Regions from separate parts of the Sodalis sp. RH19 genome, predicted to be linked through region 2. Evidence: predicted binding sites of a transcription regulator. Region 2 holds the regulator's gene; the other holds the start of a gene.
The links. Region 2 encodes LexA, which represses DNA repair genes until DNA is damaged. Its sites were predicted from a motif close to TNCTGTATGTACATACAGNA; they were not measured.

Region 1 (14,770 bases), 1.5 Mb from region 2:
AACCTTTATTATGGCTGCCGCCGTCTTCGGTCATTTTAACCACGCGGTCCATCATCAGCATGTTTCCCGCGGGAAGCGGCGGGCCTTCTTTACCGAATAATTCCCCGCGGCTACAGGCAAGCAGGTCTTCTTTTGTATATGAGTCGCGTTTATCTACCATGTTATCCAAACCTTTATTAATGAATCACGCACATTAACCAACATCCTTACCCGGGACAAGTCCATCAGCTCTGATTGAACCAGTTAAGCCAGCGGAATCCCCAGGGTAAACGCAGGCGTTCGTGCTGATTAATATAAGCGATGCGCTCGCGTATTGAAGCAATCAGATTGGGCTTCTGCTCGTGATCGTAGGGGATCCCGGTCAGCAACTCCAACGCCTCATCAATGGTCTCCACCGGCCAGATATGGAATTGCTCATTCCGCACCGCTTCGACCAATTCTTCGTGCAGACACAGATGGCGCACATTGGCGGCGGGAATAATCACGCCGTGCGAACCATCAAGCCCGCGGCTCTCGCACAGGGCAAAGAAACCTTCGATTTTTTCATTCACGCCGCCGATGGGCTGGACGCGGCCAAACTGATCCACGGATCCGGTAACGGCAATCTGCTGCACTATCGGTTTGCCGGACAGGGCGCTTATCAGGGCGCTCAATTCCGCCAGCGACGCGCTGTCGCCGTCCACTTCACCGTAGGATTGCTCAAACACCAGCGACGCGGAGAAGGGCAACTGCTGGTCCAGTTCCAGGGACGCCATCAGGAAGGCCTGCATGATCATCATGCCTTTGGCATGAAGATTGCCGCCGAGCTCGGCCTTACGTTCAACATCGTTGATTTCGCCGTCGCCGAGATGGACTACGCAGCTGATGCGCGAGGGCTCGCCAAACGGCAGGGGATGGCCCGGGAAATCCAGCACCGACAGCGCATTGACCTGGCCGACCATGGCGCCCTCGGTTTCAACCATGATCTGTCCTTCCGATATCTCATCCTGCATGCGCTCGGTAAGATAACTTTCACGCCAGATCCGGGTCCGGTTGCTGTTATACAGGGCCTCGGCGGTGATGGCTCCCTGCTCGCTATACAGCACCGCTTCCCTGAAACGCCGGGTCAGCCAATGCGGGCAAAGCGGCAGTTGGTACTGATCGCCGCTGTAGCGCACCGCCTGCCTGACCATTTCCGGCCAGGCGTCAGGGGTCAGCTGCGGCAGCGCCAGGGTGCGCAGCAGGCTGTTGACGTAGGCGCACCAGTTTTGCATATCCTCGGCCGCCAGGATCTTTACGTCGGACTCAAATTCGGCATACAACGCCAGTTTGGTCAGATCGGGTTCCAGATCGTTCAGGTCGGCCAGCGACTCGCGATCGCCAATGATCACCAGGCGCAGATCGAGCGGCATCGACGGTATGGACACCGGCAGCGGACGGGTTTCGTCCAATGCCAGCCAGTCGAAACGCTGCTGCAATATCATCTGCTTGAGACGCAGCCACATTAACGGCTGGCTGGCCAGGGCCTTGGCGCCCAGCACCAGCACCCCGCCATTGGCTTCATGCATCTTGCCCGGCTGCAGATCAAGTACGTCGCGGTAGCACCTGACGCAGCCGAATAACTGCTCATGTTCAATCCAGGGCTGGTACAGCCCCCTGGCGCGCCCGGCAAAATTATCGTCGCGCCGGGTGGCGGGCTGCACTGTCACGCCATTACCCGTAATGACATACCGGCTGCCGATAACGCTTTCGCCCTGGGGCAGCAGCTGTTTAACCGTCTCGGTGATTAACTGGAAATATTCCTCATCTTCCTGCGCGGTAAGCAGCAGAAAACGGCTCGGCGAGCGGGAGTGGCAAAATTGCGTCAGGCCGTCCATCAAACGAGGCTGCAGCACATCCATGGGTGCTGGCAGTGGCTGGGAGGGTTGGGCAAACACCGCTTCGAAAGGCGAAAGCTCGGGAATTAAATATTTCCATTCTAATTGTTTAATGGTCAAGGTAATCGGTAACGTCGCTAAACAGGGAAACGGGGATTATACAAGAATTCCCCTCTCCGAGTCTCACGCATCTTGCATTCATCGGCGATTCAGGGAAACTTGTCGCCGTGTATGATTAAAAAATAGGCGGAATGAAACGAATGTTAGAAATTTTACGCGCGGAACTGCTATTATCGGTCTAACGTTACACGGTCACGGGTGGGCGATATATGAAATACCAGCAGCTTGAAAATCTGGAAACCGGATGGAAATGGACCTATCTGGTAAAAAAACATCGTGAAGGTGAACGAATCACCCGGCATGAAGAAAATAGCGCGGCGGAGGAAGCGGTCGCCACCTTGATGCTTTATGAGCATCAACCGGACAACATCGTTCTCTGGATCCGGGAGAATATGAATCCTGCGCTCGACAACCGGATGAAGCAGACGATACGGGCAAGACGCAAACGTCATTTCAACGCCGAGCATCAGCACACGCGCAAAAAATCCATCGACCTGGAATACCTGGTATGGCAACGGTTGGCGGCCCTGGCGCAGCGGCGGGGTAAAACCCTCTCGGAAACCATTGTTAACCTGCTGGAAGATGCCGAGCGTAAAGAGAAATACGCCACGCAGATGTCTTCCCTGAAAGAAGATTTGAAAGCCATCCTGGGTGAAGAGGGCTAGCGGGGAAATAGGGTGGGACGGACAATAAAAAACCCCGCCAGGCGGGGTTTTTTTATGAAGCTGACAACACTTAAGCCTGCGGCTGTGTTACCACTTCTTTGATACCTTTCACTTCGATTTCTACGCGACGATCCGGTGCCAGGCAGTTGATCAACGCTGCACGCGGTTTCACGTTATCGCAAGTATTGCCGGTGACGGGGTTAGATTCGCCCATGCCACGTGCGGAAATCTTGTCGGAAGGGATACCCTTGGATACCAGGTAGGTCACTACGCTTTGCGCACGAGCCTGAGACAGTTTCTGGTTGTATTGTTCAGAACCGATACGGTCGGTATAGCCCAGAACGACAACAGAACCGTCTTTAGGATCCATCGAGCTCAGCTGGGAATACAGCTGATCCAGAGCCTGCTGGCCTTCAGGTTTCAACTGAGATTTGTTGAAGCCGAACAGCACGTCGGAACGCAGGGTAAAGTGTTTGGTCTGGACAACAGGAGCCGGTGCAGCGGCAGGAGCCGGTGCAGGAGCGGCAACTTCATCTTGACCGAAACGGTAGGAAACACCTACGCTCACGAGAGCATTGTCAGGACGGGCGCCAACGGTACCGGCATCACCGATATTGTTGGTCCACTGGTATTCCAGACGGGTTGCCCAGTTTTTGGTTACTGCGTATTCAAGACCTGCAGCCGCCAACGGAGAAACGCCAGTGTCGTTGTCGCTCAGACGACCACCGGCTCCATTAGCATAGTTAGCTTTGGAGTCAGCACGCCATACCATACCACCCAGACGGGTATAGATATCCAGGTCATCGTTAAGCGGGTAGCTCAGTTTAGTGGTCAACTGAATGCCCTGGGCTTTAAATGCACCGTTATCAACGCTGCCTTTATAGGCCATACGACCCAGCCAGTCATAACCCAGTTCAAACCCTAAGTAAGGGTTAGCCTGGTAACCAACAAAAGCACCTGCGCCGATTTGATCGTTGCGGGTTGGGCCATTGCCGATGCGGCTGTCATAACCGTTACCGTAGAACCCGGTATCGTGATACTGGGACCAGCCCAGTTTACCACCGGTGTACCAGGTGTTGTCTTTCGGAGCGGCTTGCGCTACGGTCGCGAAACCCGCCAGTGCCACTGCAAGTGCGATAGCTGTCTTTTTCATTTTTTGCGCCTCGTTATCATCCAAATAGGCAATGAGCTCTTAAAGCTAATTTAAATATTCCATTGCCAGTGTCCATGCTCTGGGTTTGTACATCGCCCTTAAAAGGCGTTATAGAGCAGCCCTGGCGAATTAAAGTCTACAACGAAGTAGGAAACTTACAAGTAAGATGTAGTAAGCCGCTAATAAAAAACAGCGTTTCATATAGGCTTTATTGATGATAGGGACGAAAAAAGTGATATCGCTTTAGGCGCCGTTGCGGGCGGGGAACCGCGTATATACTGGATTGTTCTGAGTTACAGGGGCGGAAATCACAAGATGCGACGCCCCTAATGAGATTAATCTTAAATTTACTTAATGATACAAAGTAGAATGAATCTTTAAGCCTGAAAACTGTCCAGATTTCCGGCAAACCTCATTTTGCGGGTACATGATGAACCCATAAGTGCCGCCATGCTGCGCTGCGTCACGCAGGCGAATTTTCTCATCCGCCGTCAATTCCGTCGGAAACCAGCCCAAAATGACGCTGTAATTTCCCGTCCAGAGTGCTTTCTCCATGGCGGCGACGGTATCGAACGCGGTGCGATGGCGCAACTGCACCATTTTTTCCAGGGGCAGGCCCGACTGTTCAAGCCAGGGGCGGCTCAATCTGCGAGACGACGTAAGCCAGAGCAGCCAGCGCGACTGCGTGCCCAGCAGACGCAGCAACGGCAACAGAATATTCCCCACAACCGGCTGATCCTCGAAATAAACCACTTCGCTGATAAAACCCTGCTCCGGACGGGCCGTCGTGCTGTCGATCGGCTGTTCACCCTGGCTTGGCTGCGTCCGAGAAGAATTGGCATGGTATTGAGTCTGCATTTTGTGTCCGCCCCTGTGTCACTGTATAAAAACACAGTATAGTGGTTTGGCGCGAAAATCAATCAAAAATTTAATGACCTTCGCAGAATTGCCACTTAATGATCGTCGCGCTGAGATTAAGTTGAAAACCGCTGGGAAAATACCGTATTTTTATGGGCTGTTGCGAATTTTGAGTAAGGAATCTCGCGGTCCACAACAAGGAGAAGTTCATGGAAGTACTACATAAATGCCGCATTGCACAGGCTAAAAACTGCTTTTCTCCCTTGGGGGATATTTCCACCCGTTCACAGTTCGGCGGGTACAGCATCGCCGCCGATAAAATCATGTTCGGCCTGATTCTGGACGGCGAACTGTACCTGCGCGGCACCCGGCAAAGCGAGCATATCTACCTCGGGCAGGGAATGAGCCGGCTGATTTATACCAAACGGGGCCTGCCGGTGGCGCTTAACTATTATCACGTCGATGAACGCCTGTGGGAAGACGTACACACGCTGCTGGACCTGGCGCGCCGCGCCATCGACGAGGCCAGGCAGGAAACGCGCATCAAGGCGGCCAGCTTGCGGTTAAAGGATTTGCCCAATATCGGGCAGGGTATAGAGCGCCTGTTATGGAAGGCCGGTATCAGGGATATCGATGCCTTGCGCTATTACGGCGCCAAAAGCAGCTATTTGAAACTGCGTAAAATCAAGCGGAACCTGGGCGTCACCGTGCTGCTCGCGCTGGAAGGGGCATTGTCCGGGCGCCACTATGCCGCGTTGCCCCAGGTCCAGCGCAGCGAGCTTCTGGACTGGTTTTCACGGCTCCCCTGCCGCTAGCAGCCGGTTAATGCATGCCGCCCGGCGGCGGCATGCGGCGCTATCACTGTTTTTCTATGTGCTGTTTACGCTCAATCAGTTCCGGCAGCAAATCAAGCAACAGGCTGATTTGCTGCAAAACCAGCTGTTCCCTGGCTTCCGGGTCCGGCAACAGCCGCTGGATGCGCGCGATAAGCCGTTCCCGTTCCTGTTCCACCCGCTGCGCGAAATGCTCCTGGCATTGCAGCGCATCGTCCACATAACAGACGGCATCGTCCAGCACCGCCATCAGCGCCGGGTCAACAATGCGCTCCCGGTGCGCGCCAAGCGTCGAGATGTAGCTCAGCAGGGTGTGATTCAGGCACAACAGGCGAAACGCCGACTCCAGCAGCTCGCTGCGGGTTCTCGGCTCCGCCGCCATATTGGATACCACCGAGGCCAGCTCCGCGTCGCGGTTATGGGCATCCCGCCGCGCTACGCGGTATTCCAGGCGGTTATCCCTGCCCTGATGATACTGCACCAGAATGGCGTCAAGGTAGCGGCAGTTGGCCGCGAGGCTGTTGTTCACCACCACCGGCAGGCGGCGAAAACGCCAGTCCGGCCAGATAAAGCTGACCGCGGCCCAGGCGATGGCGCAGCCGACAAAGGTGTCGAACACCCGCGGCACCGCCACATCGAATCCCTCGCCCAGCAGGTTAAAACACAGCATCACCAGCAGGGTGATAAACATGGTCGCCTGGGCATATTGCACGTTGCGAAAGGCAAAAAACAGCGTACCGCTGACCACGATCAGGATCAGTTGACCTTCGATGGACGGGACAAAATAGAGGATCGGCAGGCCGATAAGGATACCCGCCAGCGTGCCGATTATCCTTAACGCCAGCCGGCGACGCGTCGCCTGGTAGTTGGGTTGGCAGACGAACAGGCTGGTCAGCAGGATCCAATAGCCGTAACGCATCCCGCTGAGCTGGATAAAGGCATAACCGACGCACAGCACCAGCGACATGCGCACGGCATGGCGAAACAGCGCCGAGTCCGGGCTCAGGTTGCGGCTGATGCGCATGCGGATATCGCTCCAGCCGGTCAGCTTATCGTCGGCCAGATTGTTCTCTTCCGGGCTGTTGCGGGCAACCGCCTGTTCCGACTCAATGGTGGACAACTGCGCGTCGATAGCGCGCAGGTTGTTCAGCAGATGTTTCAGCGCTTTTATCTGGCTGGGCGCCACGACACGGCCGATGGCGGCATCCAGATGACTGAAGGCGCGTTCGAAACGGCTGTCGTGCTGGTAGGTCTGGTGCAGCAGGATCGATTGTGATAGGGCTTCGCAGGCGCGCGCCTGCATCGCCAGCAGCCGCTGGAAGCGGAATAGCACGTCGCTGTAACGCAGCTGTTCGCGCAATTGCCGGTATTGCACATGGGACGAACTGGCCCGTTCATGAATATCCTGGGCCACAAAATAATAATGCAGCGTACGGCGGGTGCCGCGCTGGCCGCGATCGCCGCGCAGCCGGGTCAGTAGCGACGCTTTGGTTTGATTCAGCGCCTGCACCAGATTGCCGTTCGCCATCGCCACCTCGATAAGCGCGTCGTCGTCGTCTTCGGTATCCGGGTCGAACAGGTTGGCCTTGGCATCAAGATAGTGCGCCAGGTGGCTATAACAACGGGCCAGGTTATCCTGCAATGGCCGGATGGGAAACAGCAGATGGCCGAACAAGGTCAGCAGGTTGTACCAGATGGCGCCCGTCAGCAGTAACGCCGGCTGCAGATACCAAGTCTGGTACATGGCGGCCCCCAGCATGGTATACACGGCGATCAAGAGCGCGCCGAACGCGATGGTGGCGTAACGCTGTCCTAGTGCGCCCAAAAGAATAAAACCGCAGGTGGAGCCGGCCAGGCCGATACCGAATAGCCAGGGATAAGGAAACAACAGTTCAATCGATACCGCGGCGATGAAAAAACTCACCAGGGTGATAAGCAGATTGCGCAGCCGGCCGCTTAGGCGATCGTCGAGATCCGCCAGCGCCGCGGCAACCACGCCAAGGGTAAGGGGAATGGTGAGCGTGGCCATATCCAGCCACCACGGCAGCGCCGCCGCGCCGCTCAACGCAATAAAAATCCGCAGGTTGTAGCGCCAGCGGCTGCTGAAGGCAAAACGCCGCAAGCCCGGTGCAAATGTCAGCACACTGTATCCCACACTCTATCCTTATGATGGCTTCAACGGTAGAAACGGCGGTCCGGATGCGCGCGCAACTGCTCCGCAAGCTCGACGGGAACCACACGGCGTCCCACCGGCCATAGGGCGATAACGGCCAGCTTAAAATTGGCGATGCCCGGGGGAATGCCGATAATCGTCAGGCATTGCGCAATGCCGGTAAGAATATGCGACAGGCACAACCACCAGCCGAACAGGACAAACCACACCACGTTAAGCAGCGTGCCGCCCGATGACAGTACCGCGCTGCGGTTTTCCGGATAAAGTTCATCCACATGCACGGCGGTATTGCCGAAAGGCAGCAGGGAGAGTTTGGTTATCTCCCAGCAGGAGCGGGTAAAAGGCAAGCTGAAGATCAGCACCACGCTGAGCACGGTGGCCAGAAGCCACGCCAGCGTGGTAAAAAAACCACCTAAAACAAAGTTCAGAATATTAAGTAAAGTACGCATAGTCCCCAAAGTGTCAATTCACAATTCTGTTATTAAAACCGTTTATCCCGACAGGATAACGGTTATTCTACCCTGATTTCCAGGCTGGAGCAGAACAAGTTAAAATGGGTACACTACGTCCCGACGCATAAACGATACGGAACCCGGGCATACCTTTATGGAACTGAAATCCACCTCGTTCGGCAAGCACCTCGCCCAGCATCCCTACAACCGGGTGCGGCTGCTCCATGCCGGCGTCGAGGTCAGCGGCGATAAGCATCAATACCTGATTCCTTTCAACCAAATCGTCGCCATCCATTGCAAGCGGGGTATCGTCTGGGGAGAACTGGAGTTTGTGCTGCCGCAGGACAAGGTGGTGCGCCTGCATGGCACCGAATGGCAGGAGACGCAGCGCTTTCACCATTATCTGCAGAAGGCCTGGCAGGAATGGAGCCGCGAGATGAGCGGCATCTGCGCCACCGTCCTGCATCAGCAGATCACCGCCATCGAGCAGGCGACCTCCCGGGACAGCTGGTTTGCGCTGCATCAACTGGCGGCTTTGCAGGAAAGTATTCGTGAAGCCTTCGCCGCGTTGCCGCTGCCGGTAACGCGCCTGGATGAGTTCGAACCCTGCCGCGCGTCTTATCACCGCTGTCTGGCGTGGCTGGAGCAGGGGCCGGCAATGGTGGCGCAGCGCAACCAGCAGTGGAGCGAAAAAATGCTGATAGCGCATCAGGATTTTTTCAATACCGTGGAAAGCTCGCCGCTGAACCTTGCCCAAAGCCGCGCCGTCATCAATGGCGAAAACGCGTTATTGGTATTGGCAGGGGCGGGCAGCGGCAAAACCTCGGTGCTGGTGGCGCGCGCCGGTTGGCTGTTGCGGCGTCAAGAAGCGTTGCCGGAACAGATCCTGATGCTGGCATTCGGCCGGCAGGTGGCGCGGGAAATGGACGAGCGCATCCGGTCGCGATTGCAGGTTGACGGGGTCAAGGCCTGGACTTTCCATGCCCTGGCGTTGTTTATCATCCGCCAGGGCAGTAAAAAGGCCCCGGTGGTAAGCGCATTGGAAACCGATACCCTGGCGCGGCGCAAATTACTGGTCGCCCATTGGCGTGAACAGTGCGCGCAGAAAAAGGCGCAGGCGAAAGGATGGCGGCAATGGATCGCCGATGAACTCGGTTGGGAAATTCCCGCGGACGATTTTTGGCACGATGAGCGCCTGGCCCAGCGCCTGGCGGTGCGGATAGAGCGCTGGATAGGCTTGTTGCGCATGCACGGCGGCAGCCAGGCGCAAATGATTGAACAGGCGCCGGAAGAGATCCGCGATCTGTTTACCAAACGTGTCCGGCTGCTGGCGCCGCTGTTAAAGGCCTGGAAGCAGGCGCTCAAGGACGAGGGCGCGGTTGATTTTTCCGGCCTGATACACCAGGCGGTGGATATTTTGCAAAAAGGCCGCTTTATCAGTCCCTGGAAACATATCCTGGTGGATGAGTACCAGGATATCTCGCCCCAGCGCGCGCGACTGCTGGACGCGCTGTATCAGCAAAACCGCAGGACGTCCCTGTTTGCCGTCGGCGACGACTGGCAGTCCATCTATCGGTTCAGTGGCGCCGAGCTTGCCCTGACCACGTCCTTTGGCGAGCGCTTTGGCGCAGGCGCGCTGTGCGCGCTGGATACGACCTACCGTTTTAACCAACGTATCGGCGAAGTGGCCAATGCGTTTGTGCTGCAAAATCCCCATCAGTTGAAAAAACCGCTTAACAGCCTTGCCAAGGGGACCAAAAAATCGGTGATGATTCTGCCGGGCGACGCCCTGGATGCGCTGCTGGACAAGCTCAGCGGCTACGCGCGCCCCGATGAGCGGATCCTGGTGCTGGCCCGTTACCACTATCTGCGCCCGGCGCAGCTGGATAAAGCCGCCACCCGCTGGCCGACGCTGAATCTTGATTTCATGACCATCCACGGCAGCAAAGGGCAGCAGGCGCAGTATGTGATTATCCTGGGATTGGCGCAAGGTAAGGACGGCTTCCCCGCGCCGGCGCGGGAATCTGTGATTGAACAGGCGCTGTTGCCGCTGCCGGAAGATTTTCCCGACGCCGAGGAACGCCGCCTGTTATATGTCGCCCTGACCCGGGCAAAAGAGCAAGTATGGCTGCTGGCGGATAATGAACATCCGTCGCCCTTTATCGATGAGCTGGCGCGCCTGGGCGTGCCGAAGGCCAAAAAACCCTAACCGTGGGACCAGGGGCGCCCGGCTGGGGGATGGCCCTGGCCCGTGCCTTATTGTAAACGTTCCGTCAGGTAACGCTGGTAATCCGGGATCTCAATAGTGATTTCCCCGCTGAAGAGTGCCGAGCTGATAAGCAGGTCGGCGGTGGAGCGGTTGGTGGCGACCGGGATATTCCACACCGTGGCCAGGCGCAGCAGCGCTTTAACGTCCGGGTCGTGGGGCACGGCGTTCAGCGGGTCCCAGAAAAAGATCAGCACATCGATTTTCCCTTCCGAAATCAGCGCGCCCACTTGCTGGTCGCCCCCCATTGGGCCGCTGAGCATACTGTGCACCGGCAGGCCGGTGTTGCGCTGCACCAGGTTGCCGGTGGTCCCCGTAGCGTAAAGAATATGCTGCGCCAGCAGATCCTTATTGATTTCCACCCAGTTCAGCAGCGACTGTTTACAGTGATCGTGCGCCACCAACGCAATATGCTTACGTACGGCGATGGTGCGGTTAATTGACTCCATTTCCTGTCCCTTCAATAGAATAGTCTGTCTATAGACTACTGAAACTCCGTTTCACTGCAAAGCGGTAAACCGGCATTACGATAAAATAAACCCTGGCCCGGATATATCGTGCCGGACCGGCCTTGGGCGCGCCCGGGGCCAGGGGAAGACAACCTTATCCGCGGTTAGCGCCAATGGCGCTACGGGGACGCGTCCGGCTGTGGCTCCCGGTTAAGATTGTAACCACGCAGGGCGTCCAGCAACGCCTCCCGATCGGCGATAAGCCGGCTGAACGTGGCATCAATGGCGTCACCGTTCTGATCAATCAGCCGCATTAGCGGCTGGCGGCTGAAACGGTCGCGTTGCTCGGGTGTGGCCAGGGGCGGCAGTTGGAAGGTTAATTGCCGGGCATTGCGGGTGTGGAACTGGACAACAATATAAGGTGAGGTATAGGCATGCCGGCTTGCCGTGGCCGCAGACCCCCGGTCGCTGACGGTGAGCACCAGTTGATGGCGGCCCCGCGCCAGCTCCAGGCTGTCGGCGCCCCGCAGCAGCGTGCTGCCAATGGGCGAGCCGTCGACAATCAATAACTCAATCTCCGCGGGCAAACGCAGCGTCGTCGCCAGGACCGGGAAAACGGCAAACAGGCCGATCCCGAGAACGAGGGCGATCAAGAAACGCATTCTCTCTCCTTACTACAGCGCTGGCTTCATGAAGCGGAACTGATTAGCGGATAATAATGTTTTTGTATCATTTAGTCACAAATAATTTTATTTTGAAATCATTATACCGGTTCGTTTTATCTAAATTTTTGTGCCTTGGTATACACTTAACTCAATAAATGCAACCGGAGAAGCCTCATGACCGATAGTGATATTGCCGATATTCTGACTTCTGTAAAGACTATTGCCTTGGTGGGCGCCAGTGATAATCCCGCCCGGGCCAGCCACGGCGTCATGGCGTATTTACTCCAGCAGGGATATCAGGTGTTCCCGGTTAACCCGGCGCTTGCCGGCGGGGAAATCCTGGGCCAAAAGGTCTTCGGCAGCCTGGCGGAGATTCCGGTCAAGGTGGATATGGTGGATGTGTTCCGGCGTTCGGAAGCGGTCTATGATCTGACCCAGGAAGCCATCGCCATTGACGCCAAGGTACTCTGGATGCAATTGGGCGTGATTAACGAGCAGGCGGCGGTGCTGGCGAAGAATGTCGGCATGAAGGTGGTGATGGATCGCTGCCCGAAAATTGAAATCCCGCGCCTGGGATTGGCAAAATAGACACCGGTTTTTTCAGCGCCATGGAATGTGCGGCTGCTTGCAGCGCAGCACCGCCTGTAAGCGGCTGACTGCGGCAACGGCGGGCGGGGCGGCCCGCCGCAAGCCGCTGGGTCAGTTTCTCAGCCGGGGCGCCTGGAGCTGTTGGCGGATAGATTCCGCCAGTTCGTCCAGGGTGGGCTGTTCGGGATGTACCGGCGTCGCCTCGTACCCCAACTGGATTTCAGCCAGGTAGGTATGGACCGGCTTTCCTTCCTCGTCCTCCATAACCACATGGTACCAGGGCGCGGAACGCAGCTTATCGTCAGCCGCAATTTCATCCAGAGAAGGTTTTTCCAATGAGTATTCAGGATCGACATCAATGACAACGCCTAAATATCCCAATAACTTATGACGAACCTGTTGTCCGATTCCAAATTTGCTGGCTATCATATCAATCCCCCGCGATGTAGTACCTGCGCGGCATAGTGTAGCGTTCTCAACAATGCCGCGAAATGCGCCCGGTATGGCGTCATGGTAAGTGCCTAAATACCGCCTTATCTTAAATATGGGGGATAAGTGGGCGATTTCAAGGGGGGACGCGCTAACGCCATCAAATGACGCGACAGGCAAATCCTTTCAAATAGAGTCCTTCAGGGTAGGGCGCCATGACCGGATGGTCGGCCGCCTGGCGAAACTGCTCGATAAACTGCATATCCCGGTGGGCATCCAGCGCGGCGTCGGCGATGATTTTCTGGAACAGATCGGTGGTCATCAGGCCGGAACAGGAAAAGGTTAATAAAATGCCTTCCGGCGCCAGTAATTGCATAGCCAGCATATTAATATCTTTATAACCGCGACAGGCGCTGGCCAGCTGGTTTTTATTTTCAACGAATTTGGGCGGGTCCATGATGATCATATCGAATTGCCGTCCCTCCTCGCGATATTTACGCAGCAACTGAAACACATCTTCACGGACAAATTCGGCTTTATCCACGTCAAGATGGTTGAGTTCAATATTGCTTTTAGCGATATCCAGCACGTGTTGGGACGTATCGACGCTGGTGACCTGCAGGCAGTCCCCCAGCAGTACCGACACCGAAAAGGCCCCGGTATAGGAAAAACAATTCAATACCCGCCGGCCGGCGGCATATTTACGTGCGGCCAGACGGCTATCACGCTGATCAAGATAAAAACCGGTTTTATGTCCCTGCGTGATATCCACCAGGATCGCCATATCATGCTCGCTAATGGCCAACAGTTCCGGCGGTGTCTCGCCGACAATCACCCCGCTGGCTAATTCGAGGCCCTCTTTTTTCCGTACCGAGACATCGGAACGATCGTAAATAGCGCAATCGGGGTAACAACGTTGCAGCGCCAGCGTCAGCGTCGGCCGGTGATACTCCGCGCCGGCCGACAGCAGCTGCAAGACAAAAAAACGGCCGTAGCGATCGATAGTAATGCCCGGCAGGCCGTCGGATTCGCCGGCTATCAGCCGATAAGCATCCAGCCCATCCCTGGCGGCCAGCCTGGTGCGAAAATCCTGGGCAACATTCAGGCGGCGGACAAAAAACTCGACATCGATTTCTTCGTCGGCGACAAACGTCCAGACGCGGGCGCGGATTTGCGAGGATGGCGAGTACGCCGCCCGGGCCAGCCAGTTGCCCTTATCATCACAGATATCGATGGTTTCGCCAGACTGGGGTTTGCCTTCCAGGCGGTGGACGGCGCCGGAGAAAATCCAGGGGTGGCGGCGGAGCAGTGATTTTTCACGGCCTTTGGCCAGGAAAAGACGTTTTGTCATCATAAGGTATACTAAACCTGAGAAATGGAGCGCCATTTTGCGAATAAGCGCAGTCAATTGCAAACATTAGCCGACGCGAGGGGGAAATGATGGACAAGGTATGTACCGCCGTTTACGTCTATGGTGTAGTGCAGGGCGTAGGGTTTCGCTACTCAACCCAGCATCAGGCAAGACAACTGGGTCTCTCGGGTTATGCCCGCAATCAGGACGACGGCGGCGTCGAAGTCATGGTCTGCGGTGAACCGGCGCAGGTGGAAAAACTGCTGGCGTGGTTAAAACAGGGAGGGCCGCGCGGCGCGCAGATCGAGCGTATCCTGACCGAGCCGAAAAACGCCGTCGATTTTAACGGATTCCAAATCCGTCATTGATTCAGATGCAGTTGACCGGTTTAGGCAATCCGGCGATTTTGGTTGCCTGCTTGGCCGGCCCCTGCGGAAATAACCGGTACAGGTAGCGGCTATTGCCTTTCTCTTCGCCGTATTTCTGCCCCATGGCTTTGACCAGCATCCGGATGGCGGGGGAGGTATTATATTGCAAGTAGAAGTCGCGCACGAAATGAATCACCTGCCAATGGGCTTCCGTCATCTCGATGTGTTCCCGCAAGGCAATCTCCCTCGCCAGCGCCTCATGCCAATCCGCGCTGTTTTTCAAATAACCCTGCGTATCGGTCGCTATTTCCACGCCATTAAACTGCATCACATCTTCCCGTTATCAATAAACGATTGCGCATCCATAATAACAAATTTTGTTCTGTTGAAAAACAAAACCCCGCCGAAGCGGGGTATCGGGAAGGGGCCGTGCCAGCGGTCAATTATTGCGCATAACGCCAAGAATGCTCAGCAAGCTGACGAAAATATTGTACAGCGAGACATACAGGCCCACCGTCGCACGGATATAGTTGGTTTCGCCGCC
Region 2 (14,770 bases):
TTAAGCGGAAAACCAAGGCCAGTAATAAACAGGTGATATACCATTTAATTGCTATTGCCAACAGCGTCACAGATAGTATCAATATCCGTTATCCCGTTTGCTGAAAACCAGCGGCTCCGTTCGAACGCCACAGCTAAAGAAACCTGCCCCCGATCCCCGTCCCCTCACCCTTTTGCCGGTGACAATATGGGTTAAAACACGCCAATATTCGGCGTTTTTCCGCCTTCATGATAAGATAGAGGGCGGAAATCAGCAGTGGGGGAAACGCTATGAATACCACCGATCAGTCTCAATTGCTCAGCCAGGCTGAACAATTATGTGAGCAACGCAACGTGCGCCTGACGCCACAGCGACTTGAAGTGTTGCGCCTGATGACACAGCAGGATGGCGCGATCAGTGCTTACGACCTGCTTGATCTGCTGCGGGCGACGGAACCGCAGGCAAAGCCGCCGACAATTTACCGCGCGCTGGATTTCCTTCTGGAACAAGGTTTTATCCATAGAGTGGAATCCACTAACAGCTTTGTTCTTTGCCACCATTTTGAGCAGCCCAGTCACACCTCCGCCTTCTTTATCTGCGATCGCTGCGGCCAGGTGACTGAACAATCAACCGAAGGCATTGAAGATATTTTGCAAAAAATGGCGCAAGCCACGGGTTTCGCCATGCGCCATAATGTCGTCGAGGCACACGGGTTTTGTACCTTATGCGCCGAAGTGCAAGCTTGTGACAATCCCCAGGACTGCGGACACGATCATAGCGTAGCGATAAAGAAACGCTAGCGTCCCATTTTGGCTTTTACAAGAACCCGGGAGCAAATGACGTTTATTATGGCTGAAGTGAGATAACGCGTTTGGTTAATACATTGGAGAGGCGGCAAAAGAGGGGAATGCTGATAGGATCATATAAAATAGGTGGTACGTCCTTGTACCTTTGGGTAGGAACACTTAAGGAAGCCATAACCGCACAGTGAATATGCATTAGTCATGATTTCCAAAAATCATTACCAACGATATTTGTTACGTGTTTCCCAGTCCTTTACTTCCGTTTCCGCGGCTTCTTTGCCGTAACCGTAACGTTCCTGGATCTTACCGATTAACTGATCGCGTTTACCTTCAACTACCGTCAGATCATCGTCAGTAAGCTTACCCCATTGTTCTTTCATTTTACCTTTGAACTGTTTCCAATTACCGCTGGCTTCATCTTTGTTCATCGGAGTTCTCCTTGGTTATCGGTTTCTCAGTCAACATCTGCCACTCCAGGTTTTATTAGCGCATAGCGAGGACACGTATTGCGTCCCAAAACCTGCATGTCATAAGTTAACCCTATGTCTAAAGTATAGCAGGGGATTTGGCATAAGGTTTATTCAGCAGATGATTAGACCATATTGGCAGGGTTATAAACGCCGTATGGGCTATAAGGTGAAATAAAACAGTAGGTAGAAGGTATCAGCCCGTACACCGCTAATTGTAACTAAATATAAATACCGCTAGCGGCAGCGGCCGCGCCGCAGCACTTTTATGGCGGCGAACCCGCATTCCGCGTCGCCGGTTATCCGCCATAAAATTCTCGCTGACGCGGGATAAGGGATATTCAGGATGCCATGGAGCACCGTGAGTTAAATCCAGTTGCCGTTGCGGATAACGCCGACCGCTAAACCTTCGATGGACATTTCCTGCTCGCGCAAATCGACAATAATGGGCGAAAACTCGCTGTTTTCCGGTAGCAACTCAACGATGTTACCGTGTCTTTTCAGGCGTTTTACCGTGACCTCGTCATTGATTCGCGCCACCACGACCTGACCGTTATGGGCATCCTGGGTTTTATGCACCGCCAGCAGATCGCCGTCCATGATGCCGATATCCTTCATGGACATGCCGCTGACACGCAGCAGGAAATCCGCGTGGGGCTTAAACAGATCGGGATCGATCTGGTAATGGCTTTCGATATGCTGTTCGGCCAGCAGGGGTTCTCCGGCGGCCACGCGGCCGATCAGCGGCAGGCCGGTTTCTTCTTCTATCAATAACCGGATGCCGCGCGAGGCGCCGGAAACGATTTCGATGGCGCCCTTGCGCGCCAGCGCCTTAAGGTGCTCTTCGGCGGCGTTAGGGGATTTAAATCCCAGACGATGCGCGATCTCCGCCCGGGTCGGCGGCATGCCGGTTTGCGCAAGATGATCGCGGATGAGGTCAAATACCTCTTGTTGTCTGGCGGTTAATGCTTTCATTCCGTCCCCTGTTTGTTTATACAGTCTTTCTGTGAGTATATACAGGTCCGCAGCAATTGAAAACCACAAGCGTTGCAAAATGTGATAAAACCCTGCCGACGACCGGCCGCGCCGGCCATTTTAAGGAATATACCGCCATAACAGCGTTATCCACACGAACAGCGCCAAAACAATGGCCAGGGTCACCGCCGCCGAGCCCAGGTCCTTCGCCCGGCCAGAAAGTGGATGCAGCTCCGGCCCGATGCGATCCACCACCGCTTCAATAGCACTATTCACGATCTCAATGATCAGCACCAGCCATACCGAACCGATCAATAAAATCCGCGCCACGGGTTCTGGCTCCAGGTAACAGGCAAGGGCAACCGCCACCACGGCAACCACCACTTCCTGGCGAAAAGCGGCTTCATGCCGCCAGGCGGCGCGATATCCTTTTATGGAATAGCCCATGGCGTTAAAGATGCGCCGAAGTCCGTTGGTTTGGTTTGCCATAATTTTGCGCGCTAAAGAAAAATTGTGCCTATATTACCGTTTCTTCTCGTTCGCATCACCACAGATCTGTCGCGCGGTTTCTGGTATTCTTGTGGCGCAATGCTAACAAGAGGCTTCACGAAGATATGTCAGGCTGGCGTACTATTTATTATACGTTGTTGAATTTACCGCTCAGGCTACTGGTGCGGAGTAAAGCCATTCCCGCCAATCCCCGGCAAGAAGCCGGCTTGGACCCGCTGCGGCCAATGATGTATGTTTTGCCCTATAACTCCAAGACGGACCTGCTCACCCTGCGCGCGCAATGTCTGCAACTGGGGTTGTCCGATCCGCTGATACCGCTGGAGATCGACGGCGTCGTCTTGCCGCGCTACGTCTTTATCCACGATGGCCCCCGTATTTTTCGCTATTTTTCCGAAAAACTGGAATCCGTGAAGCTGTTTCACGATTATCTGGATTTACATCGCAATAATCCGCAGCTTGATGTCCAGATGGTGCCGGTATCCGTTATGTTCGGACGATCGCCCGGCCGTGAAGCGCAGCAGAACCAGCCGGCGCCCCAGTTGCGCCTCCTCAATGGTTTCCAGAAGTTTATCGCCGTCTTGTGGTTGGGGCGCGACAGCTTTGTGCGTTTTTCCCGTCCGCTGTCCATGCGCTATATGGCGACCGAGCATGGCACCGATAAAACCATCGCGCAGAAGCTGGCACGCGTCGCCATGATTCATTTTGCCCGCCAACGCCTGGTGGCTGTGGGGCCGCGGTTGCCTGTCCGTCAGGATTTATTTAATAAGCTGCTGGCGTCCAAGGCGATTGAAAAAGCCGTGGAGGACGAAGCCCGCGCTAAAAAAATCTCGACTGATAAAGCGCAGCAAAACGCCATCGAGCTGATGGAAGAAATTGCGGCGGATTTTTCCTATGAAGCCGTGCGCTTGTCGGATCGGGTATTAAGCTGGACCTGGAACCGGCTATACCAGGGCCTGCACGTGCGCAATGCCGAACGCGTCCGGCAACTGGCCGAGGACGGCCATGAGATTGTCTATGTGCCCTGTCACCGCAGCCATATGGATTATCTGCTGCTGTCCTATGTCCTATATCATCAGGGGCTGGTGCCGCCGCATATCGCCGCCGGCATTAACCTGAACTTCTGGCCGGCGGGTCCGATTTTTCGTCGGCTGGGCGCGTTTTTTATCCGGCGTACCTTCAAGGGCAATAAACTTTACTCCACCATATTCCGCGAATATCTGGGTGAGTTATTTACCCGGGGTTATTCGGTGGAATATTTTATGGAAGGCGGGCGGTCGCGTACCGGGCGCCTGCTCGATCCCAAGACCGGCACATTGACCATGACCATCCAGGCGATGCTGCGCGGCGGCAACCGGCCTATTACGCTGGTGCCCATCTATGTCGGCTATGAACATGTTATGGAAGTGGCGACCTACGCCAAGGAATTACGGGGCGCCACCAAGGAAAAAGAAGGCTTTGTGCAGATGGTGCGCGGTTTACGTAAGTTACGCAACCTGGGACAGGGTTATGTCAATTTTGGCGAGCCGCTGTCGTTAAGCGCCTATCTTAACCAGCAGGTACCGCACTGGCGTGATTCCATCGACCCCATCGAAGCCCAGCGTCCCGGCTGGCTGGCGCCGGCGGTGGATGACATCGCCGCGAAAATCATGGTGCGCATTAATAACGCCGCGGCGGCAAACGCCATCAACCTGTGTTCCACGGTGTTGCTGGCCTCCCGCCAGCGTTCGTTAACCCGCGAGCAGCTTTTGCAGCAGTTGGCCTGCTATCTGGAACTGATGCGCAATGTGCCCTACGCCGATGACGTCACGGTGCCGGACACCACGGCGCAGGACCTGTTGGAGCATGCCCTGGCGATGAACAAATTCAGCGTCGAGCAGGATACCATTGGCGATATCATCTACCTGTCCCGCGAGCAGGCGGTACTGATGACCTATTACCGCAATAATATCCAGCATCTGTTTATCCTGCCCGCGTTGGTCGCCAGTATCATTATCGGCCATCCCGGCATCGATCGCGCGCAGCTGGCACGCCGTATCGATTTGCTTTACCCACTGATGAAAGCCGAGCTGTTCATGCGCTACGAGACGTCGCAGCTCGGCCCGGTCATCGACGCGCTCATCGGGGAACTGTCGCGCCAGGAGCTGATTGCCGAGCGCGAGGGGCGGTTGTTCTTGAACCCTCCGCAATCATTTACCTTGCAACTGCTGGCGGCGGGCGTGCGCGAGACATTGCAACGGTATGCCATTACCTTTTCATTGCTGCGTTTTAATCCCCGGATCAATCGCGGCACATTGGAGAAGGAAAGCCGGATTATGGCCCAGCGACTTTCGGTGTTGCATGGCATCAACGCGCCGGAGTTTTTTGATAAAGCGGTATTCTCCACCCTGGTGGCGACGCTGCGGGATGAACATTATATTAGCGACACCGGCGATGCCATCGGAGAGAAGGTCAATGAGATGAGCGAAATCCTGAGCGAACTGATGACGCCGGAGGTACAGCTGACCATTAACAGCGCCAGCCTGCTGGCCGCAACGCCGGAAGACGCTTCCCCGTCCACGGTGTAAGAAACGCAACGGGCGTATGCCAACGCATCGCCCGTCTTTACCGCGCTGCTATAAACGGCCCTGGCCGAAAAAACTCAGGGCAATACCGATAAAAATCAGCATACCCACCAGGTTATTGTTTAAAAAAGCTTTAAAACAGGCATCCCGTTCCCGCCGCGCGATCAGTTTTTGCTGATAGACAAATAACGCCCCCGCCAGCGCCAGGGACGTATAGAACATCACCCCCAGCGCAGACCGTATTCCCAGCCAGACCAGCAACAGCAGCGTCGCCGCTTGCAGCAGGCCGATAATCAGTTTGTCATGGCGCCCAAAAAGGATGGCGGTGGATTTGACGCCGATACGGATATCGTCATCGCGATCCACCATGGCGTACTGCGTATCGTACGCCACCGTCCAGAGGATATTGGCGGCAAACAGCAGCCAGCAGGAAAGAGGTAAGGACTCACTGACCGCCGCGTAGCCCATCGGTATCGACCAGCCGAACGCCGCGCCCAGCACCAGTTGCGGCAGATGGGTTACCCGCTTCATAAAGGGGTACGCCCAGGCCAGCGCCAGTCCCGCCACCGATAGTGCAATGGTCATGGTATTAAGCGTCAGCACCAGCCCAAACGACACCCCTACCAGGACCACAAAGATGATCTTGGCTTCTTTTTCGCTGATAAGACCGCTGGGCAAAGGGCGGGATGCCGTACGCTTGACGTGGCCGTCTATCTTGCGATCGGCATAATCATTGACGACACACCCCGCGGCGCGCATGAAAAACACCCCGAGGACAAATACCACCAGCGTGCCGAAAGCGGGCGTGCCGCTTCCCGCCAGCCATAAAGCCCACAGGGTCGGCCAAAGCAATAACAGAGAACCAATGGGTTTATCAATGCGCATCAGGCGGCACCAGGCCTGCCATTTGCCCATCGTGGCGCTTTGTTCCACTTATTTCTCCTTTACTTCATCATTCTCGCACGGCGCTTAACAATACAGCGGGGCTTGGGGTAAAAACAGTTCGGTCAGCAATAACGGCTTACCGTCCGGCCGCAGGCAGGAGCGCCGCGCCCACAGGCCGTCAGCGCGGCCCAGTTGGATAAAGTCCCGCTCCGGCGCCCGGCCGCGGAACAGCCAGCGGCCCAGGGGGATATCTCCCAGCGTGGTGAGCGCCCACTCCGCTCCGTTCATGGCGTTTTCGGGCACCAAGGTGCGGCCGGCCAGCCAGGGCCGTTCATCCCCGCATAAGACGATTTCGCGCAGCCAGTAGCGATCGCTTGGCGGCAACAGAGCGATATCGTCTCCCAGCGCCTGGGCCGGGAAATAACCTTCGCGGCCGCGGCGGATGGTAACCCGCCGGCAATGGCGCTCGAGGCGCCGGGTCATCGACCCTTGTTCCATCAACCAGTCCGCCAGGGCGGGCGATGGCGGCGGATCCTGGTCAGTCAGCCAGGTGATGGATGCCAATAAGGCGATAGAGGGATCGTCCGTCATCCTGTTCCCCATGGTTTCAGGTGGTCAGCTCCGATATTGTAGCTCAGAACGCCATTTTATTAACCTGCCGATGCGGGAAGAATGCGTTTCTTCAGGCGGCAATATACCGGTCGCCGGGCGCTAAGGCGCCGGCGGCAAAAAAAAGGCCTCCGCAGGGAGGCCGTTAAAATCAGATCTGTCCGCCGCTATTCCAGCGCCGGCGAACGTTCTTCGGTTAGACCGTACAGATAGTATTTCCGGCCGACCATCTGGCCGCCGTCACGCGTCAGCGGGATCCAGTTCAGCTGCGCCCGGCTGCGGTTCGGCGTCGGCGTCAGCAGATCCAGCGGAATCGAGAGATAGAATCCTTTGGTAAACGACCCTTCGCCATAGTCCTCTTTGGAGACATTGGTAAAGGTGGCAAAGGCGCCGGCGGTGACCCCGCTGTCGAAGCGGCGCGAGACATCGAAGGTGACGCCCTTATCCTTGGCCAGGTATCGTCCGACGCTGGCTTTAACCAGTACGCCGTCCAAAAAGCCGGGCTGCCAGTAGCCGGTCAGGTTGCCGGTCGCCACGGTATAGTCGGCGAACTGCATCATATTGTCCCAGTCGCGCTGCTTGACGTAGTTACCGTCAAGACCCACCGCCCAGTTCTTGTCCAGCGGGCGGTACAGTACTTCACCGCCGACGCCGCCGTACATCATTTCCAGGTAGCCGCCGTAGAGCTGGCCGTACCAGCCGTCGCCCAGGCGATCCATATAGGTGGTTTGCAGGTTGCTGATATAAACATCGTTCTGCACATATTCCCGAATCCGGGTACGGACGCGCGGCAAATGCGAGTCGCTCGGCGGCGCGGTAAAGTTAAACCGGTCATAGTTATTGATGATATTGCCGAATAGGGTACCGGAGGTCACCCAATGGTCGGTCAGCCAATAACTGGCCGTGCCTTCGACGCCGATTTGATACATATAAAACGATTCAGGCCCGCCGAACGATTGGTTAAGCACCGGCGCCCAGCCAAGCTGCAGGCGGTCCCGTTCGATATAGTAACCCTGTTCGGCGTTTTTCGGCACATCCGGCTCGGTGCGGCGCTGCTTGAGCGGCTGCTCATGCCCCAGGGGGTAGCCCGACAGCGTGTCCTGCAAACTCTTCACGTCGGTTTCCGTGGTCACCAGCGGCAGGTTCTGCCGGGTCTGGGTCACCTTCAGCGTATCGATATTCGCCGGCAGGTTATTGACCAGGATCCGATTGGCGCGATCGACACCCTCTGCATTATCCCGGTACTTATACTGCTCGCCGGTCATATACAAGGTGCGATCTTTAACCTGGATATGCGGGCCGGCAAAACCGGCGTTGCTGTCCATATCGGTCAGCTGCTGCGCCACCACCTGATGCTGGAGCATGTCGGTCTGCGGCTGCGGCGCATAAGCCGGTTTTTCGCTGTCGCGATGCTGCTGGGTCAGGTCGTTAAAGTTGGTGCGAAACGTTACGCCGAACATCACGGTATTGCCGCGTTCATAGCTCAGGTTAAGATCCGTCCATTTGCCAAGCCGGTATATGGCGCCGACGTTGACCGGCGAGTCCTGCTTCAGCCGGCCGGCAAAATCCCCTTCGTAATCATTGCCTTCATATTCCAGCTTAAAGCGCAGCGGCTGCCACGGCGTTTGGTATTCCACGCCGCCAAACAGCGAGGCCGGGCCATGAAAGAAGTCGCCGGTGTTAAATGAACCGGCGCTGCGGTGGGCATTATTACGAGTGCAGTAGCGATCGGAAACTTCGCAGAACGGGTTTTTCACATTGCCGCTGTTGCCCAGGTAGCCCCAGCCAAGCCCCAGGGTGAAGTCCAGGGGACCCCAGGCTTTGCTGGCGGCGATAAACTCGCTGTCAAACAGGCCGGAACCGCCAAAATCGCGGATACCCACCGAGGTCTCGGGCAGCCAGTACCCCTCTTCCCATAACCGCAATTTAAGATCGATACCCTTATCTTTATAGGTTTGATCGCCGCTGAAGTTTTCATTGGCGCTGTATTGCCGGGTACGGACGTCGGTATAGCGGATAGTACTTTCAAGCCAGGGGAACAGCTGCACGTTGATGGAATAAAAGCGGTACTGATCGTTATCCCGGTAGTTCAGGCTGAATTCACCGTCCTTCGCCATGCGCCCGGAGGGGGTTTGCAATAATCCGGCCCCGCCCATATCCATCTGCGATGGCCCCAGCGGCTCGGTATAGGAGGCCGCCTGGCAAGCGGAGGCCACTGACAGCGCGATGAGACTTAATAGATATTGTGTTTTCATCAGTCAGGGATCCGGTGTGTCAGCAAGGAAACAATTTTTTCGTTTACGTCCTGATAGGCCCGCGGCAATGACCACGAGGAAAAACCCACGTAAATCGCACTGCCCGGCGCCACTTCATTGTGGCGCCGGTTCCAGTAGGCCACCGGCACCGATTTGGCCTGCCCATCCGGCAGGATTATCCAGGCATAACTTCTTTCGGCTCCGCTCAGGCGCTGGTGGGTCTGCAGATAATCATCCGCGTCGCGGCCCACCTGAAACGGCTGTGAACCGGTGGGCGTCACCGCGCCGAACACATAAACGCTGGTCGGCTTAGCCAGCGTATACAGGCTGTAGTCGCCCACGAGCCTGCGGTTGGCGCCGGTCTGCAGGCGAATCACGTCCGCGTCCAGCGAGACGAACTGACGCCCGGTCACCTTCAGGGCGGCGATCTGGCCGCGCACCCGATCAACGGCATCGGCCAGATCCAAGTCGTTGTCCTGGCGGAAATCGGCGCTCAGGGCGCTCAGGCGCGCCAGCAATTGCCGCTGTTGCTCCTGCTGGACGGCGGTGGCCAGGTTTTCCGCGATAACGGTGCCGGGCCACCAGGTACGCCCGGCCAGTTTCGGATCCAGGGTCAGCTGCTGGAGGGTATTAATCCCCGTCAGGACCACGGGCTGCGATTGACCTGGGGAATAAACCGCCACACGACTGTCGGCTGCGGCGGAGGCAATAAAACCAGCACATAAACTCACTACGAGTAAGAGTTGTTTTTTCATGGCTTATAAGGATTTAAAGTGATGGTTTCAATCGGGAAATTACCCGGCCCGACATATTGTTGGGCTTTGCGCACGGCGCCGGTGCCTGGTTCGATCCAAAAGCGGTTTTGATAATGCGTGTTGAGCTCGGCCACCGTAACATCCTCATTGATGACGCGGTAGGCGTGCGGCGCATTCAATACGGTAATAGTCTCGGTGCCCGCCAGGGTGAAACGGGAGGTCAGGGTTGCCGAACGTAGTTGTTTATCTTCCGTCCAGGACTGGATGCGGGTCCATTCAGTGCCGTCGGTAATCCTTTGAGCGTGGGCCAGCGGATCGGAGGCCAGGTTGGTGACTTCGAGGAGATTATCGGGCAGGCCAAGGGTTTTGATCAGGCGGCCATTGCGGGTCACCAGCATGGCTTTATCGCGCGAAACCCATTTTAAATCGCCGTTTTCGGCATAAGCCAAGACCATGAAGATCTGCGCGCCGTCATTGATGCGCGCGTAAATACTGGCGTAGGGAATGTCATGGACCTGCTCCGGTGTTAATTCAACGTCCGGCGTGCCGAACAGCGCCAGTTTGAATGTTTCACCGATACCTTGTTGCGACTGACTGCAAGCGGCCACCAGAAAGCACACCACCACCATAAATAAATAGCGCACGTCGTTTATCCCAAACGAAAGGAGACCAAAAAATAACCACACTTGCGTGTGGTTATCGAATAGTTATTATTACTGCACCGTTGAGGTGGTGGTGCCGGTACCGGTATTGCCATTACCGTCACCGTTATCGTCATTATGAGCGCCGATTAAGGCCACTCCAGCTAACAGTGCGACCGCACCAACGCCGACTGCCGTGGCAGCCCCGGCGCTCAGACCAGAAGCAGTCTCGGTGTTACCGCTACTGTTACCCGGCGTGGCAGCTAACGCATAAGAACCACTAGCCATCAACATTGCAGCCATTACTACACTAAACAGTTTATTCATATTTATTACCTTTGATTCATGAGGATGATGACTATAAAGCAATGAAATGATGATTTGCCTTATATAAGCATCATAAAGGAATATAATGCAATAAAATATATCTTGCATTCATCATCCCTGATTTAGCCGAAAAAATGCGCGACACCGCATTGGTACGCGGCAAAGTAGTGAAATGCCCTCTTTTGTTGCATAAAAGCAAAATTAATCACCAGTAATGCGATTTAGGGCACAATTTTTCGGTGAATGAGAAGTTCACGCCAAGGGGCAAAATCAGATAATTCCGCTGTCAGTACCTCAATGAGGAGGCTTATACGCCCAAAAGTATATAAGCCGTCTGCGTGTTTTAAAATAAGGCCTTAGAGCCGGTTTTTATATTCCCTGCCCGCAACGATGCGCCTTATTCTGAAAACAGGCGCGGCTGGTTTTTAGGAAAATCCTTAAAGAGTGCCAAAAAGCCGCCAAGTAACAAACAGTTAACACCACGGCTGTTTTCTGCAACACCCGGCGCAAGCAGCGCAACCGCCGGATATGACGGCCTCCCGGCGGCCGTTCCCTGGCCGTCCTGCAAGGCCTTCGGCGCGTATCAGCCGCGCCAGTTTTTAAAGCAGTTAATCAGGCCATTGGTGGAGCTGTCATGGCTGGTGACCCGGTCATCGGCCGCCAGTTCCGGCAGGATCCGGTTCGCCAGCTGTTTACCCAGTTCCACGCCCCATTGGTCAAAGGTGTAGATGTTCAGGATAACGCCCTGGGTGAAGATTTTATGTTCATACAGCGCAATCAGCGCGCCCAGGCTGTAAGGGGTGATTTCCCTGAGCAGTATGGAATTGGTCGGCCGATTGCCGGCGAAGACTTTGAAAGGCGCCACGTGCCCGACCTGATCCGGGGTTTTACCCGCCGCCGCGAATTCGTCCTCGACCACCTGCAAAGATTTACCAAACGCCAGGGCCTCGGTTTGCGCAAAGAAGTTCGACAGCAGCTTGGCGTGATGATCGCTGAGCGGATTATGGCTTATCGCCGGGGCGATAAAATCGCAGGGAACCACTTTGGTGCCCTGGTGAATCAGCTGGTAAAAGGCATGCTGGCCGTTGGTGCCCGGTTCACCCCAAATAATCGGGCCGGTTTGGTAATCCACCGGATGGCCGTTGCGATCCACGTACTTGCCGTTGGACTCCATATTACCCTGCTGGAAATACGCGGGGAAACGGTGCATATACTGATCGTAGGGCAGGATGGCTTCTGTTTCCATGCCGTAGAAATTGTTATACCAAATGCCGATCAAGGCCAGCAGCACCGGCAGGTTTTGTTCCGCCGGGGTGTCCCGGAAATGGCGATCCATGGCATGGGCGCCGCTGAGCAGCTGTTCAAAATTGTCAAAACCCACGGACAGGGCAATGGACAGGCCGATGGCCGACCACAGGGAATAACGGCCGCCGACCCAGTCCCAGAACTCAAACATATTGTCGGTATCGATGCCGAATTCACCCACGGCCTTGGCATTGGTGGACAGGGCGGCAAAGTGCCTGGCGACGTGTTTTTCATCGCCGGCGGTCTGCAGGAACCAATCGCGCGCACTGTGGGCGTTGGTCATGGTTTCCTGGGTGGTAAAGGTTTTCGACGCCACCAGGAACAGGGTGGTGGCCGGGTCGAGGTGCTTGACCGTTTCGGCGATATGGGTGCCGTCGACATTAGATACGAAGTGCATGGTCAGGTGGTTTTTAAACGGGCGCAGCGCTTCGGTCGCCATATAAGGCCCGAGATCCGAGCCGCCGATACCGATATTCACCACGTCGGTGATCGCTTTGCCGGTATAGCCTTTCCATTCACCGCCGATGACCCTGTGGCAGAATTGCTTGATCTTGGCCAATACCGCGTTCACATCCGGCATCACGTCTTTGCCGTCCACCAGGATCGGCGTGTTGCTGCGGTTACGCAGGGCCACGTGCAACACCGCGCGATCTTCGGTGCGGTTGATCTTTTCACCGGAGAACATCGACTTGATGGCCCCGTCGAGATCGCACTCCCGGGCCAGGGCCTGCAATTTTTCCAGCGTTTCATGGGTAATGCGATTTTTGGAATAATCGACCAGCATCTGGTCGTCAAAGGTGGCGGAGAAGGTGTCGAAACGGGAGTTGTCCCTGGCGAACAGTTCGCTGATGGTAACATCCTTCATGTGTTCAAAATGCTGCTGCAGCGCTTTCCAGGCCGCGGTGTGGCTAGGGTTTATGTTTTTCATAGGCAACGCTCTTATTGAGAATAAAAAGACGTGATGACAATGATTGTATCGCGTAGCTCACGAGTTGCGACCCCTTTTCTTGCGATTGCCCTCTTTTCAGGATAAATGCGTTTGCATCATGCGCTGCCCGTTGACACCGGGGTAATTACCCGCTATTTGTAAGGTCCTAGTAGCGCACCCGTTGCGTGAACCAGAAGAGGCGCGTCGCCCAGGCAAGGTTTCGGAGGATCCGTTTTCCGCTGATGAAACCCAAGGGGGAGCGACGCCGAGGCAGCGTACGGCAAACGGGCCGGCGTTACCGGCCGCATGGGCTGAATCCCATGGGTTGTCACCGGCATTTTCGCCATTGGCGATAGGCACGGTGGGGCGCTTCTGGGTGTACCGTAGTCTTCTACGCCTGCTCCCTGTTTCCCGCCCCTGACTCGTGCCAAAAGCTTAATATGTTGTCATCAAGGATGGCATCCTGACACGAGGCATTAGAGGCATTAATAGCATGGCAGAATCAATACAGTCCCCTATCGTGGCGAAGTTCGGCGGCACCAGCGTCGCCGATTACGACGCGATGAACCGCAGCGCGGATATCGTGCTGTCCAATGCCGCCGTCCGTCTGGTGGTGTTGTCCGCCTCGGCGGGCGTCACCAATTTGCTGGTGGCGCTGGCTGAAGGCAAAGAACCCGAGCGCCGCGCCTTTCATCTGGATGAAATCCGCCGCATACAGTATGCCATTATCGACCGGCTGGCCGATTCGCGGGTGATTCGCGAGGAAATTGACCGCATGCTCGATAATATCGCCATGCTGTCCGAGGCGGCGGGCCTCGCCACATCCCATGCCCTGACCGATGAGCTGGTCAGCCACGGCGAACTGATGTCGACGCTGCTGTTCGTTGAGGTGCTGCGCCAGCGCCAGGCGCAGGCCCAATGGTTCGATATTCGCAAGGTGATGCGTACCAATGACCGTTTCGGCCATGCCGAGCCGGAGATCGCCGTCCTTAAGGAATTAACCCAAAGCCTGCTGCTGCCGCGCATCGACGCGGCGCTGATCATTACCCAGGGCTTTATCGGCAGTGAGGCCAAAGGGCGCACCACCACGTTGGGACGGGGCGGCAGCGATTATACCGCCGCCCTGCTGGGCGAAGCGCTGCAGGCCCAGCGCATCGACATCTGGACCGATGTGCCCGGTATCTATACCACCGACCCGCGCGTCGTGCCCGAGGCCAAGCGCATTGATGAAATCAGTTTCGAGGAGGCGGCGGAAATGGCCACCTTCGGCGCCAAAATCCTGCATCCCGCCACCTTGTTGCCGGCGGTGCGCAGCGATATTCCGGTTTTTGTCGGGTCCAGTAAGGACCCTCATGCCGGCGGCACCCTGGTGTGCAATAAAACGCTCAATCCACCGCTGTTCCGCGCCATTGCCCTGCGCCGCCGGCAAACGCTGCTGACCCTGCACAGTCTGAATATGCTGCAGGCGCGCGGATTCCTGGCCGAAGTGTTCAATATCCTGGCGCGCCATTATATTTCCGTGGATTTGATTACCACGTCCGAGGTGAGCGTGGCGCTGACCATGGACACCACGGGATCGACTTCGTCCAGCGCCAGCCTGTTGACCACGTCCCTGCTGACGGAACTCTCATCCCTGTGCCGGGTGGAGGTTGAAGAGAACCTGGCGCTGATCGCCCTGATCGGCAATAAGCTCTCCCAGGCCTGCGGGGTGGGTAAAGATGTATTTGGCGTACTGGACCCGTTTAATATCCGGCTGATCTGCTATGGCGC

Region 1: sulA (SOS-induced cell division inhibitor SulA) is a predicted target of LexA. The motif match lies at 4,672-4,691, and genes of this name have one in related genera.

What each region holds. Positions count from the first base shown of each region.
Region 1 is NZ_CP178734.1:2,790,983-2,805,752, reverse strand. Features, by position in the region: gene fabA (bifunctional 3-hydroxydecanoyl-ACP dehydratase/trans-2-decenoyl-ACP isomerase) at 1-160, opposite strand, end outside; gene ACL2XF_RS12785 (AAA family ATPase) at 225-1,976, opposite strand; gene matP (macrodomain Ter protein MatP) at 2,186-2,641, shown strand; gene ompA (porin OmpA) at 2,712-3,794, opposite strand; gene sulA (SOS-induced cell division inhibitor SulA) at 4,146-4,652, opposite strand; gene ACL2XF_RS12765 (TfoX/Sxy family DNA transformation protein) at 4,862-5,467, shown strand; gene yccS (YccS family putative transporter) at 5,511-7,628, opposite strand; gene ACL2XF_RS12755 (YccF domain-containing protein) at 7,661-8,107, opposite strand; gene helD (DNA helicase IV) at 8,265-10,319, shown strand; gene ACL2XF_RS12745 (methylglyoxal synthase) at 10,367-10,825, opposite strand; gene ACL2XF_RS12740 (DUF2057 family protein) at 11,005-11,487, opposite strand; gene ACL2XF_RS12735 (CoA-binding protein) at 11,665-12,078, shown strand; gene hspQ (heat shock protein HspQ) at 12,190-12,507, opposite strand; gene rlmI (23S rRNA (cytosine(1962)-C(5))-methyltransferase RlmI) at 12,668-13,858, opposite strand; gene yccX (acylphosphatase) at 13,948-14,226, shown strand; gene ACL2XF_RS12715 (TusE/DsrC/DsvC family sulfur relay protein) at 14,228-14,554, opposite strand; gene yccA (FtsH protease modulator YccA) at 14,666-14,770, opposite strand, start outside.
Region 2 is NZ_CP178734.1:4,277,394-4,292,163, forward strand. Features, by position in the region: gene rcsA (transcriptional regulator RcsA) at 1-104, shown strand, start outside; gene zur (zinc uptake transcriptional repressor Zur) at 270-779, shown strand; gene ACL2XF_RS19270 (CsbD family protein) at 1,001-1,210, opposite strand; gene lexA (transcriptional repressor LexA) at 1,616-2,224, opposite strand; gene ACL2XF_RS19280 (diacylglycerol kinase) at 2,345-2,713, opposite strand; gene plsB (glycerol-3-phosphate 1-O-acyltransferase PlsB) at 2,839-5,298, shown strand; gene ubiA (4-hydroxybenzoate octaprenyltransferase) at 5,347-6,210, opposite strand; gene ubiC (chorismate lyase) at 6,265-6,771, opposite strand; gene ACL2XF_RS19300 (YjbH domain-containing protein) at 6,957-9,044, opposite strand; gene ACL2XF_RS19305 (capsule biosynthesis GfcC D2 domain-containing protein) at 9,044-9,799, opposite strand; gene ACL2XF_RS19310 (YjbF family lipoprotein) at 9,796-10,443, opposite strand; gene yjbE (exopolysaccharide production protein YjbE) at 10,513-10,875, opposite strand; gene pgi (glucose-6-phosphate isomerase) at 11,351-13,000, opposite strand; lysine riboswitch at 13,187-13,380, shown strand; gene lysC (lysine-sensitive aspartokinase 3) at 13,494-14,770, shown strand, end outside.